DNA from 3 places in the Psychrobacillus sp. NPDC096389 genome. Region 3 is predicted to be linked to each of the others. Evidence: riboswitches for the same ligand, from Rfam matches in the RefSeq annotation. Region 3 holds a riboswitch; each other region holds the start of a gene.

Region 1 (3,998 bases), on a different contig from region 3:
CCTTCACCTACTGCACATACCAAACCTGCCACATCTCCATGTAAGACTGCTGGAAATTCAGGTGCAACGGCTGGAACTGCACCAGATCGGACTTTCGTATCAATGGGATTTACACTTGTAGCCTTAACTTGGATAAGTACATGTCCAGGTTGTAGCTCAGGTTTTGAAATCTCCTTATACTGAAATACAGATGGTTCACCGAAAGATTGGATAATTTGTGATTTCACACTTATCACTCCTTATTATTTGTTTTACCTGATAAGAGAGAGGTCAACTTCAAATTGTAAAAAAAGAAAAGTAAAAATTTTTAGTCTTTACCTTCAAAATCAATGATACTTTATATAATTTAAAATTAATAGTTTCGGAGATGACCAAAAAACTCCGTCTAGAAGCCCGGAGTCATTTTCCAAAAATATAAGTCTTCAAAAGCGCAGCCCTCTCACGCAATCGTACTTTTGTTTCTATCACTTTCGGCGTTTCCGCAGCCACGACATCCGTATTCCAACCGAGCTTACTAGCAAGCATTTTTGCACGATGTAGATGGTAATCGCTTGTAATGATCGTCACCGATTTCACATTTTCAGGCAATAATTCTTGCGAAAATAACAAGTTTTCGTAAGTGGAAGTTGACTGGTTTTCCACGATAATTCTATCCTCCGTGATTCCGTTTTCTATAAGAAAGTTTCTCATTACTATAGCTTCTTCAATATCTTCATCAAGTCCTTGTCCACCAGATACGACAAGCTTCACATGAGGGTTCTCTACCGCATAAGCAAGTGCAGCTTCCAACCGATATTGCAAAGAAAGTGAAGGGATATTCCCTTTTTTCACTTTAGCTCCGAGCACGATTGCGTATTCATTGGAACCATCTGCTTTCGGCTCCAGTCCGTCATCTAGCCATTTACTCGTGACCATCCACATACCAACTCCGCCTGAAATAACTACTAGTAAAGGAATAAGCACGATCCACCTCATTTTCTTCATTTTCATCATACGGACGGTTTCTTTTTCTTCAAGAACGCGGATATTCTTGGTTCTTCTTTACGGACTAGGCGACGAAAATTTTCGATATGTAAAACAACTGCCATCGCGAATAAAAAACCTGCGACTGCAATAGGGGCAACCCCTTCGGCAAACCAAATCGAAGCGACTATAAATACTGCATAAAATACAAACACACCAATCAATAAAAAATCTGTTAAAAAAGTCGTACCGATTAACAATAAAAGTCCAATAAGTCCAATTGGCCAATAAATAGCAAATAAAATACCAATAATCGAAGCTGTTCCTTTTCCACCTTTAAATCCAGTGTAGATCGGAAAATTATGTCCTAAAATAACAGCGGCTCCAGCTAAATAAAGTAATAAATCTTGTTCCATGGAAGTAAAAGAGCCATATTGTTGCACAAAGAAACGAACACCTATAATAACGAAAACACCTTTTAAAATATCAATTACAGCAACCAAAATTCCATACTTCATTCCAAGAACTATTGCAGCGTTTGAAGCACCCGAATTTTTAAGCCCTTCTTTTTTAATATTGACCCCACTTAAAGCCTGGGCAACTTTTGAGCCGTGCATTGCTCCAACAAAATAGCCAATTCCTAAAATTATCAAAATCCAAATGCTCATCATCTCACCTCTCTATCAATAACTACAATACATTTAACGTTCCACTAACAAAGAAGTTTCAGAATTTTTCACAAAAATGCTTGACGGATAGATTCATAAAATCATATACTGTGTATCAAGATGGAAAACTAAATCTAATACTCTTATCAAGAGTGGCGGAGGGACTAGGCCCTGCGATGCCCGGCAACCACTGAGTTTTAAACTCGGAAAGGTGCTAATTCCTACAAATTCGTTGACCCGAATTTGGAAGATAAGAGGAGGAACATGCGAAACTGCACCCCTCTTCTTAATCGAAGAGGGGTTTTTGTTTGTCCTAGAGATCCTCTCCCGTTTCCCGATATGTCCATCTAAATTATTTTCTAGGAGGAATTCAAAATGACAAATCTTCAAAAAGAAACAGTTCTTTTGCACGGTGGTCAGCAACCAGATCCAGTAACAGGTTCACGAGCAGTACCTATTCACAAAACAACTTCTTACGTATTTCGTGATACAGAGCATGCACAAAATCTTTTTGCATTAAAAGAAACAGGCAATATTTATTCTCGTATTATGAATCCGACTGTTGATGTTTTCGAGCAACGAGTGGCGCTTCTTGAAGGTGGAACAGCAGCGGTTGCGGTATCTTCTGGTATGGCGGCAATTGCGTTCTCCATTTTGAATATTGCGGGAGCGGGGGACGAAATAATTGCAGCAGAAAATTTATACGGAGGTACATTTAATTTATTCGCACATACATTGCCTCGTTACGGCATTACGGTAAAATTCGTTGACGCTACAAATCCGGAAAACTTCCGAGCTGCAGTGACAAACAAAACAAAAGGATTCTTCGCAGAAACAATTGGTAACCCAAGTTTAAATATATTGGATATAGAAAAAGTAGCAGCGGTTGCAAATGACGTAGGTGTACCGCTATTAATAGATAACACCTTCGCTACTCCGTACGGAACGAACCCAATTAAGTACGGAGCTCATGTGGTAATCCATTCCGCAACGAAGTGGATTGGTGGACATGGAACAACAATCGGTGGAATTGTGGTCGATGGAGGAAACTTTGACTGGAACTCAGATAAATTCCCAGGATTTACAGATCCAGATGTAACTTACCATGGTTTACGATATGGAATTGATGTACCAAGTGTTGCATTCGCGATTAAATTACGTGTACAGCTTTTACGTGATTTTGGTCCATCCTTAAGTCCAGAAGCTGCCTTTTCGTTTTTACAAGGATTAGAAACACTACATCTTCGAGTTCCTAAGCACAATGAAAACGCACAAAAAATTGCCGAATTCTTAGTAAACCATGAAGGCGTAGAATGGGTGAACTACTTAGGATTGGAAGACCATCCTTCCCATGAACTAGCGAAAAAGTATTTACAAAATGGATTTGGTTCGATCTTAAACTTCGGCGTAAAAGGTGGAAAAGAAGCTGGTCGCCACATTATTGATAATATTGAAATTTGGTCACATGTAGCAAACGTAGGGGATGCTAAATCACTAATCATTCACCCAGCGTCTACAACGCATCAACAGTTAACACCAGAAGACTTGGTGAAAACAGGTGTTACAGAGGATCTAATCCGCTTGTCTGTTGGGTTAGAAGCAGTAGAGGACTTACAAAATGCTCTAGATAAAGTACTTGTGGAAAAAACAAATGTCCTCTCTAGATAGAATTTTGTTGTTAATTGGGCGCAAATAGTCTACAATATATAAAATAATCAATCTTAAATACAAAAACGCTCAATTGTGCAGATTTAGTTGGAGGAGAAAGTATGGCGAAAATAAAAGCAGCAATCTTAGGTTTCGGAACAGTCGGCCAAGGGATTTATCATATTGTCAACGAAAAGAGAGAAGACTTGAAAAAGTCGTTAGGGTTGGACATCGAAATTAGCGCTATTCTTGTCAATAACCTGTCAAAAGAAAGAATAGCAACGCCTGGTGTACTAGTAACAGATGATTTTGAGGACATTATTAATATTCAAGGGCTTCAAGTAGTCTTTGAAGCAATTGTCAACGAAGAACCAGCGTATAGCTATTTATGTCGAGCAATCGATAAAGGATGTCACGTCATTACGGCAAATAAAGTGATGTTCTCCAAATATAGTATCCCATTACAAGAGCGTGCAAAATCACGCGGCGTATTTGTCGGGTATGAAGCAACTACAGCTGGTGGAGTTCCTGTCATTAAAACATTGAAAAATTTACTCCAAGTCAATTCAGTGAAGAAAATTCAAGGGATTTTAAACGGAACGTCCAATTATATTTTAACGCAAATGCGTGTAGATGAATGCCAGTTTGAAGATGCTTTAAAAGAAGCACAGCTTCTAGGATATGCGGAAGCAGATCCATATAATGACGTCTCTGGTCAAG
Region 2 (3,998 bases), on a different contig from region 3:
TGATGTGGGCGTGCACCATGTGCATCAATTCCACTAATTTTTCCTTCTAAAAACATTGCAGCCCCATGATGAATTGCAGGTGATACTTTTCCAAAAGGAAGTTCTTCAATTGGTCGTAAGTGCACACCAAATAAATGCGTTACATCCTCTAATGCACCTCTGTCAATCATCGCATTGGCACCATTTCCTTTTTCCTCCGCTGGCTGGAAGATAAAGCGGATACGCTTACCTAGTTTTTCGTCTTTTAGTAATAATAAAGCTCCTAAAACCATGGAAATATTGGCATCGTGTCCACATGAATGATTGGCACGAAACTCTCCATCTACTTCTTGCCATAGTGCATCGATATCTGCACGAACAGCGATTACTTCATCGCCTTCTCCAATTTCAGCCAGTAACCCGGTCACGTCATCGAAACGGCGATAAGATACTTGTAATTCATCGAGTATTTCTGCAAGCTTGTTTGTCGTTTCGTATTCCTTCCAGCTTATTTCTGGATATTTGTGAAAATGATCAAACCATTGTAATATTTGCGATTCTACATTCATTTTTTACACTCCTTATTTTTCGATAATCTCACATACACGTCCTACTTGTCCGTCGGTTAATCGAACTTTTATGCCGTGTGGATGGAAGGAAGAATTTGTTAGCAAGTCTTTCACGATACCTCTCGTTTTTTCACCTGTTCGTTGGTCTTTTTTCAAAATAATATATACTTCTAATCCTGGTTTAACGTCTTTTCTATTTTGTCCGTTCATAATAACTCACCTCTTTTTGTATCTTATCATTTTCATGCTATATATACACTGTTATGCAAGCCAATAAGTTCAATAAATACAACAAACAATATCAAGTAAAATTATAATTTTTTGAATTTTACATTGACGAAGTCACCTTGGTCAAGTATAGTAATTTACATTAATAAAAAATGAAATAATTTTATCTCTCATGAAGAGTAGCAGAGGGACTGGCCCGTTGAAGCTCGGCAACCAACCATATGTTTATATATGGAAAGGTGCTAAATCCTGCAAAACGATATCGTTTTGAAAAATGAGAGAGGACGTCTGCATATCTTCAAATTGCTAATGAACCTCTCATTTCTGAGAGGTTTTTTTATTTCTATATCAACCAAGAAAAACAACAGATAGGAGAATAACAATGAAAAAGTGGTTATTTACAGGATTACTCATTTTAGTTTTAACAGTACTTGCTGCTTGCGGTGGTAAAGAAAAATCAGAGGAAGCAAATGAAGGCTTATTAAGCGACGGTGTTCTAACAGTTGGCGTAACTGCAGGTCCACACGAAGAAATCGTTGAAAAAGTGAAAGAATTGGCAGAAAAAAATGGTCTAAAAATTGATCTACAAGTATTTTCTGACTACGTAATGCCGAATGTTTCTTTAGCCGAAAAAGATATTGACATGAATATTTTCCAAACGATTCCTTTCTTTGAACAAATGAAAAAAGATCGTAATCTGGATCTTGTTGCTGTAGGTAAAACGGTCACTTTCCCAATGGGCATTTACTCTAATCAAGTAAAAGATGTGAACGAACTGCTAGATGGTGCGAAAATTGGCTTGCCAAATGATCCTACACAAGGTGGACGTGCACTGATGCTATTTGAAAGTGCCGGTATGATTAAGATCAAAGAAGGTCTAGACACTAATGCTACAATCCATGACATTATTGAAAACAAGAAGGATTTCCAATTCATTGAACTTGATGCAGCACAAATTCCGCGTCAATTGAATGAACTTGACGCGGCAGCTATCAATACTAACTTCGTAATAGATGCTGGTTTATCGCCAGCGGAAGATTCTATTTTTATTGAGCCGAAAGATTCTCCATTCGTGAACATTATCGCTGTCAGATCCGAATCGAAAGATGAAGAAGTGATTCAACAATTTATCGATTTGTACCGTTCGGAAGAAGTGAAACAATTTATCGAAGAAAGATTCGATGGATCCCTAATCCCATCTTGGTGATAAAAGGAAATGTATCTATTGAATACTCTAAGTTTGAAATAGTACTTGTTAAGAAAGAGGCTGGGACACAAATTATTTGTCCATTATAAAAGACGAATAATATTTACTTTATTCATGTAATATAAACAAAAAAACGAACTATCACGAAACATTAAATTAGAGTTTCGATTGATAGTTCGCTTTTTTATTTACTGAATTTCCTGTGTCCCCGCCCCCTTCTTTCAATTATTATCGTATTAATAATTTTATAATGTACAAAATTGGAAGGATTTTTTTATTGACGAAACCATATGTAGTAGTTATTATAAGAAAACAATGTCGAATTATGTCGTATAATGTTGGGGATATGGCCCAAAAGTTTCTACCAAGCCACCGTAAAGGGCTTGACTACGAGTTAATTGTTATATGGAGGAAGGATTCAACTCTTTCTTCATATTTACAGATACCTAGTCAACGCTCCGGTAGAAATCGGAGCGTTTTTTTTGTTTAGGAAATAATTCTTTCCTAGATAGTAATAATAAGATAAGAAACGGTATGCAAGGCATTTATTTCAGGTAAGAGAGGATTGATAAGTAATGAAAAAGAATATTTACTTTAATCATGATGGAGGCGTTGATGATCTTGTCTCTTTGTTTTTATTAATGCAAATGGATAACGTTGAACTAACAGGTGTATCCGTCATTCCAGCTGATTGTTATTTGGAACCTGCAATGTTTGCCAGTAGGAAAATTATGGATCGCTTCGGAAATGGCAATCTGGATGTAGCTGAATCAAATTCTCGAGGTAAAAATCCATTCCCAAAAGATTGGCGTTTACATGCTTTCTTCGTTGATGCTCTACCGATTTTAAATGAATCCGGTAAGATTGACACACCTGTAGCTGAAAATCCAGCACATCTTCATATGATTGATGCCATTCATGCATCCGCTGAAAAGACAACCCTTCTATTCACTGGTCCACTTACAGATCTTGCTCGCGCATTAGACGAAGACCCTTCAATCGAAGAGAAAATTGAACGACTTGTTTGGATGGGCGGTACATTTCGTGAAACAGGAAATGTAGAAGAGCCCGAACACGATGGTACAGCTGAATGGAATGTATTCTGGGATCCAGAGGCGGCTGGTCGTGTATGGGATAGCAGTATAGAAATCGATCTAGTAGCTCTTGAAAGTACAAGCCAGGTACCACTTACGGAAGACATACGTAAACGCTGGGCATCTGAACGTAAATATTTGGGCGTTGATTTTCTTGGGCAATGTTATGCGATGTGCCCACCACTGGTACATTTTACAACGAACTCAACGTACTTCTTATGGGATGTTTTAACTACAGCATTTGTTGGTAATCCTGACCTGGTAAAAGTGAAGAAGCTTAATAGCATCGTTCATACAAATGGACCGAGTCAAGGTCGGACAGAAGAAACAGCTAATGGGCGTCCTGTAAATGTAGTTTATGATGTGAATCGCGATGCATTTTTCGATTATATTACTCAGTTAGCAAAAAAAGTAAACTAAATTATATATCCGGTGAACTTATAAAAAGATAGGCGCCGCAGCTAAAGTAGGAGGAAGAAATGACAATTAAATCGCGCCTTAAAATAATGATTTTTCTACAGTTTTTCGTTTGGGGTTCTTGGCTCGTAACACTTGGGTCTTACATGTTCAATACTTTGCATTTTACGGGATCAGAGGTTGGACTTGTTTATAGCTCCATCGGGCTTGCTTCCCTCATTATGCCGAGTCTTATAGGAATTATTGCCGACCGCTTTGTAAAGGCAAATAAATTATATGGAATTCTTCACTTTATGGGAGCTATTTGTTTATTTATTGCTGCAAAGGTTTCAGACCCCACTCTTTTGTTTTGGGTAATGCTTTTTAACGCAATGGTCTACATGCCGACAATTTCTTTAGCATATACCATTTCGTATTTTGGTCTAGAAAAGGAAGGCCATGATACAACGAAAACATTCCCTTCCGTTCGCGTTTATGGAACTGTTAGCTTTATCCTTGCCTTAT
Region 3 (3,998 bases):
AAAATTCAAGCAATTGTCGATCGTTATCCTAATGTGAAGCAACTAGCTTGGGCGCAAGAAGAGCCTGAAAATATGGGTTCATGGAATTTTGCCCTTCCGTACTTATTAGAAATAGCAGATGGTAAAGAAATCACTTACGTTGGTCGTGTGCATCGTTCAAGTCCAGCTGAAGGTGATGGAGATACGTACAAAGTTGAACAAGCACGAATCATTGACGAAGCATTAAAATAATTTAGTCGTTTAAAAGCACTCAACGAATTATTTTAGAGCCTCCGGCGGATGTGTTCCAAAGATTGATTTTCTGGACACAATTACGCCGAGGCGAAATTGAGATGAATTATAAGTGAAGCTAGGATATATCAGAGGAGGAAATTCAAGTGGCAGAAATTATTGTTCCAGAATTAGCAGAATCGATTACAGAAGGTACGATTGCACAGTGGTTAAAAAAACCGGGCGAAACAGTAGAAAAAGGTGAGTTCATCGTTGAACTTGAAACTGATAAAGTAAATGTTGAAGTAATTTCAGAAGAAGCAGGAGTTGTTAGTGAATTACTTGCAGGAGAAGGCGATACAGTTCAAGTAGGTCAAGTTATTGCTGTAGTTGGGGCAGGATCAGGCGCACCAGCAGCATCAGCACCAAAAGCAACAGAGGCAGCTGCTACACCTGAAGCTCCTCAAGCACCAGCAACACCAGTAGCAGAAGAAACTTCAACGGAGCAAGATCGCACAATCGCTAGCCCAGCAGCTCGTAAGCTAGCTCGTGAAAAAGGTATCAACTTAAGTGAAATCTCACCAGTAGATCCAATGGGACGCGTTCGTGTACAAGACGTTGCTGCGCATGGTTCTGCACCAGCTCCTTCTAAAGCAGCGCCAGCACCAGCCGCTTCTGCACCAAAAGAAGATGATGGTCGTACAACTCGTGAAAAAATGTCTCGTCGTCGTCAAACAATTGCTTCTCGTTTACTAGAAGTAAAACAAAACACTGCGATGTTAACTACTTTCAATGAAATCGATATGACTAATGTAATGGCATTACGCTCACGCAAAAAAGACCAATTCTTTGAGCAAAACGATGTACGCCTTGGATTTATGTCATTCTTTACAAAAGCTGTAGTTGCAGCCCTTAAAAAATATCCTTATGTAAACTCACAAATCGATGGAACTGATATTGTGAAAAACAACTTCTATGATATTGGTATTGCAGTATCTACAGAAGGTGGTTTAGTAGTGCCAATCGTTCGTGATGCAGACCGTAAAAACTTTGCTGAAATCGAAGGAAATATTGGCGAACTTGCTAAAAAAGCACGTGATAACAAATTAGCCCTTTCTGATATGTCTGGCGGTTCATTTACAATTACAAACGGTGGAGTTTTCGGTTCATTACTTTCAACTCCAATTCTTAACGGTACACAAGTTGGTATCCTAGGAATGCATACTATTCAAAAGCGTCCGATTGCAGTTGGCGATGAAATTCAAATTCGTCCAATGATGTATGTAGCATTATCTTATGATCACCGTGTAATTGACGGCAAAGATTCTGTTGGATTCTTAAAAATGGTAAAAGAACTTCTTGAAAATCCAGAAGACTTAATGTTAAATTCATAAAATGTGAATTATGCAGACACTCATTAGGTGAGTGTCTGCATTTTTTTTAGTTCCTATTACTGTAAAACTGCTCATTATAATAAATAAGATTCGCAATATTTTATTTTTTAAAATAAAAAGCATTGACTTATCATTTTCCATTCTGTATAGTTAAATAAAATTTCATATGAAATTCTTCTTATCAAGAGAAGCAGAGGGAATGGCCCTATGAAGCTTCAGCAACAGATTGCTATTTGCAAAACTGTGCTAACTCCATCGATTTAATTCGAAAGATGAGAAGAGGTTAGATTTCCTATCATACCTCTTCAGGTCTAATAATCTGAAAGGGGTTTTTTTATTGATCTAATACCAAGCATAACAATATGTTTAATTGAATTACTAAGATAAAGAAAAGGAGAGAGTGTAGATGAAAAAATGGTTGGCATGGTCAATTTTATCTTTGATTGTCTTTTTATTAGCAGCTTGTGGTTCAAATGAGGAAGTGACTTCTAGTGGGACTGGTGATACAAAAAGTAGTGAGGAACTAACTAAATTAAAAATAAGTGCATCAACGACGCCTCATGCAGAAATATTACAGTTTATTTCAGATGATTTAAAAGCTGAAGGTATCGAATTAGATATTGTTATCACACAAGACGGTATTCAAACAAACCAATCAACGGCTGATGGTGACTTAGATGCAAACTACTTTCAACACACTCCATTTTTAGAACAAGTCAATAAGGATAGTGGAATCGATCTTGTGAATGTAAAAGGAGTGCATATAGAACCGTTCGGTGTTTATTCAAAGAAAATTGATGATATTACTCAATTAGCAGAAGGAGCAAAAGTTGCTGTACCAAATGATCCAGTAAATTTTTCACGAGCGTTACTGTTATTTGCGGATAATGGAATAATTGAGCTCGCTACGAATGTGGAAGGTTCTTACACAGTTCAAGATATTACGAAGAATGATAAGAAGTTAGAGTTTGTTGATATTGATGGACCGTTACTAGTAAGGGCGCTGGATGATGTGGAAGTGGCTGCGATTAATACAAACTATGCATTAGAGGGAGGATTCAAACCATTAGAAGATGCACTAATCATCGAAGGAAATGAATCTCCATATGTAAATATTTTGGTTTCAAGAAAAGATAACCAAAATGACGATGCTATACAAAAAGTTGCCGCAGCATTAACCACGGAAAAAGTAAGAGAATTCATCTTAGAGAAGTACGAAGGGGCTGTAGTGCCTTCTTTTTAACATAGTAATATCCAAAGTAAGGAGGAAATTAAATGATTGAATTTCGAAAAGTCTCTAAAAGATTCTTCACGGGGAAACGAACAATAACAGCACTCGAAGATGTAGAGTTGACTGTCCATAAAGGAGATATTTTTGGAGTAATTGGCTTTAGCGGAGCTGGTAAGAGTACTTTAATACGAACGGTAAATTTATTAGAAACACCTACCTCTGGCGAAGTATTGATTGAAGGGAAGAACTTACAAAAAATTTCTAAAAAAGAACTGAGAGAAGAAAAGAAAAATATTGGCATGATTTTTCAGCATTTCAATCTATTAAACTCGAAAACAGTATTTGAGAATGTGGCAATGCCTCTTCTACTAAGTAAACATACGAAAAAAGAAGTGGAGCAAAGAGTATTGGAAGTACTCCAATTCGTCGGTTTAGAAGATAAATTAAAAAGTTATCCAGATCAGCTTTCAGGGGGACAAAAGCAAAGAGTTGGTATAGCACGAGCACTCGTAACCAACCCATCCATATTACTTTGTGATGAAGCAACATCCGCCTTGGACCCGCAAACAACAAAATCTATTTTGCAGCTTTTAAAGCGAGTGAATGAAGAATATAAAATTACGATACTAATCATTACGCATGAAATGGAAGTTATAAAAGAAATATGTAATCGAATTGCCGTAATGGAAAACGGTCGAGTAATTGAAACAGGGAATATCCTTGATGTTTTTTCAAATCCACAAACAGAAACGACACGCAATTTTGTAAGTTCTGTTGTACATGATGAAATACCACAATCCGTCTATCGTTTGATGGAAGTCAATAATGGCAGAAGTCATATTCTAAAAGTCGATTTTGTAGGAGTGAGTTCCGGTCAACCAATTATTTCCCAAGTTGCTAAAAAGTTTAATGTTGATGTGAACATTCTTTTTGGAAGTATTACAGAACTACAAAGTATTCCATTTGGAAATCTGATTGTGGAAGTAATAGGGGATCCACGTGAAGTTCAAAAAACAATTAATTTTATTCAAAGTGACACAGTAAATGTAAAGGAGGTTAAAGGACATGGAAGTAAACAAACAAATTTTAATCGAAGCAATTTGGGAAACGTTGTACATGGTTAGTATTGCTCTCTTTTTTGGAGCGATATTAGGATTTATATT

The links. A riboswitch is a leader RNA that binds a small molecule or an ion and turns the genes downstream of it on or off. The one in region 3 is predicted to bind S-adenosylmethionine.
Region 1: another riboswitch for S-adenosylmethionine. It lies ahead of ACIQ38_RS15545 (O-acetylhomoserine aminocarboxypropyltransferase/cysteine synthase family protein); the one in region 3 lies ahead of ACIQ38_RS14145 (MetQ/NlpA family ABC transporter substrate-binding protein).
Region 2: another riboswitch for S-adenosylmethionine. It lies ahead of ACIQ38_RS15110 (MetQ/NlpA family ABC transporter substrate-binding protein); the one in region 3 lies ahead of ACIQ38_RS14145 (MetQ/NlpA family ABC transporter substrate-binding protein).

The regions. Positions count from the first base shown of each region.
Region 1 covers NZ_JBIWFB010000006.1:125,540-129,537, forward strand. The annotation lists gene ACIQ38_RS15530 (zinc-dependent alcohol dehydrogenase family protein) at 1-227, opposite strand, end outside; gene ACIQ38_RS15535 (YdcF family protein) at 400-993, opposite strand; gene ACIQ38_RS15540 (glycerol-3-phosphate acyltransferase) at 990-1,631, opposite strand; SAM riboswitch class I at 1,772-1,888, shown strand; gene ACIQ38_RS15545 (O-acetylhomoserine aminocarboxypropyltransferase/cysteine synthase family protein) at 2,007-3,299, shown strand; gene ACIQ38_RS15550 (homoserine dehydrogenase) at 3,401-3,998, shown strand, end outside.
Region 2 covers NZ_JBIWFB010000006.1:43,930-47,927, reverse strand. The annotation lists gene ACIQ38_RS15120 (amidohydrolase) at 1-548, opposite strand, end outside; gene ACIQ38_RS15115 (YwbE family protein) at 561-758, opposite strand; SAM riboswitch class I at 944-1,057, shown strand; gene ACIQ38_RS15110 (MetQ/NlpA family ABC transporter substrate-binding protein) at 1,159-1,983, shown strand; purine riboswitch at 2,292-2,393, shown strand; gene ACIQ38_RS15105 (nucleoside hydrolase) at 2,559-3,497, shown strand; gene ACIQ38_RS15100 (nucleoside permease) at 3,557-3,998, shown strand, end outside.
Region 3 covers NZ_JBIWFB010000005.1:161,493-165,490, reverse strand. The annotation lists gene ACIQ38_RS14155 (2-oxoglutarate dehydrogenase E1 component) at 1-231, shown strand, start outside; gene odhB (2-oxoglutarate dehydrogenase complex dihydrolipoyllysine-residue succinyltransferase) at 378-1,604, shown strand; SAM riboswitch class I at 1,780-1,883, shown strand; gene ACIQ38_RS14145 (MetQ/NlpA family ABC transporter substrate-binding protein) at 2,011-2,847, shown strand; gene ACIQ38_RS14140 (methionine ABC transporter ATP-binding protein) at 2,880-3,959, shown strand; gene ACIQ38_RS14135 (methionine ABC transporter permease) at 3,901-3,998, shown strand, end outside.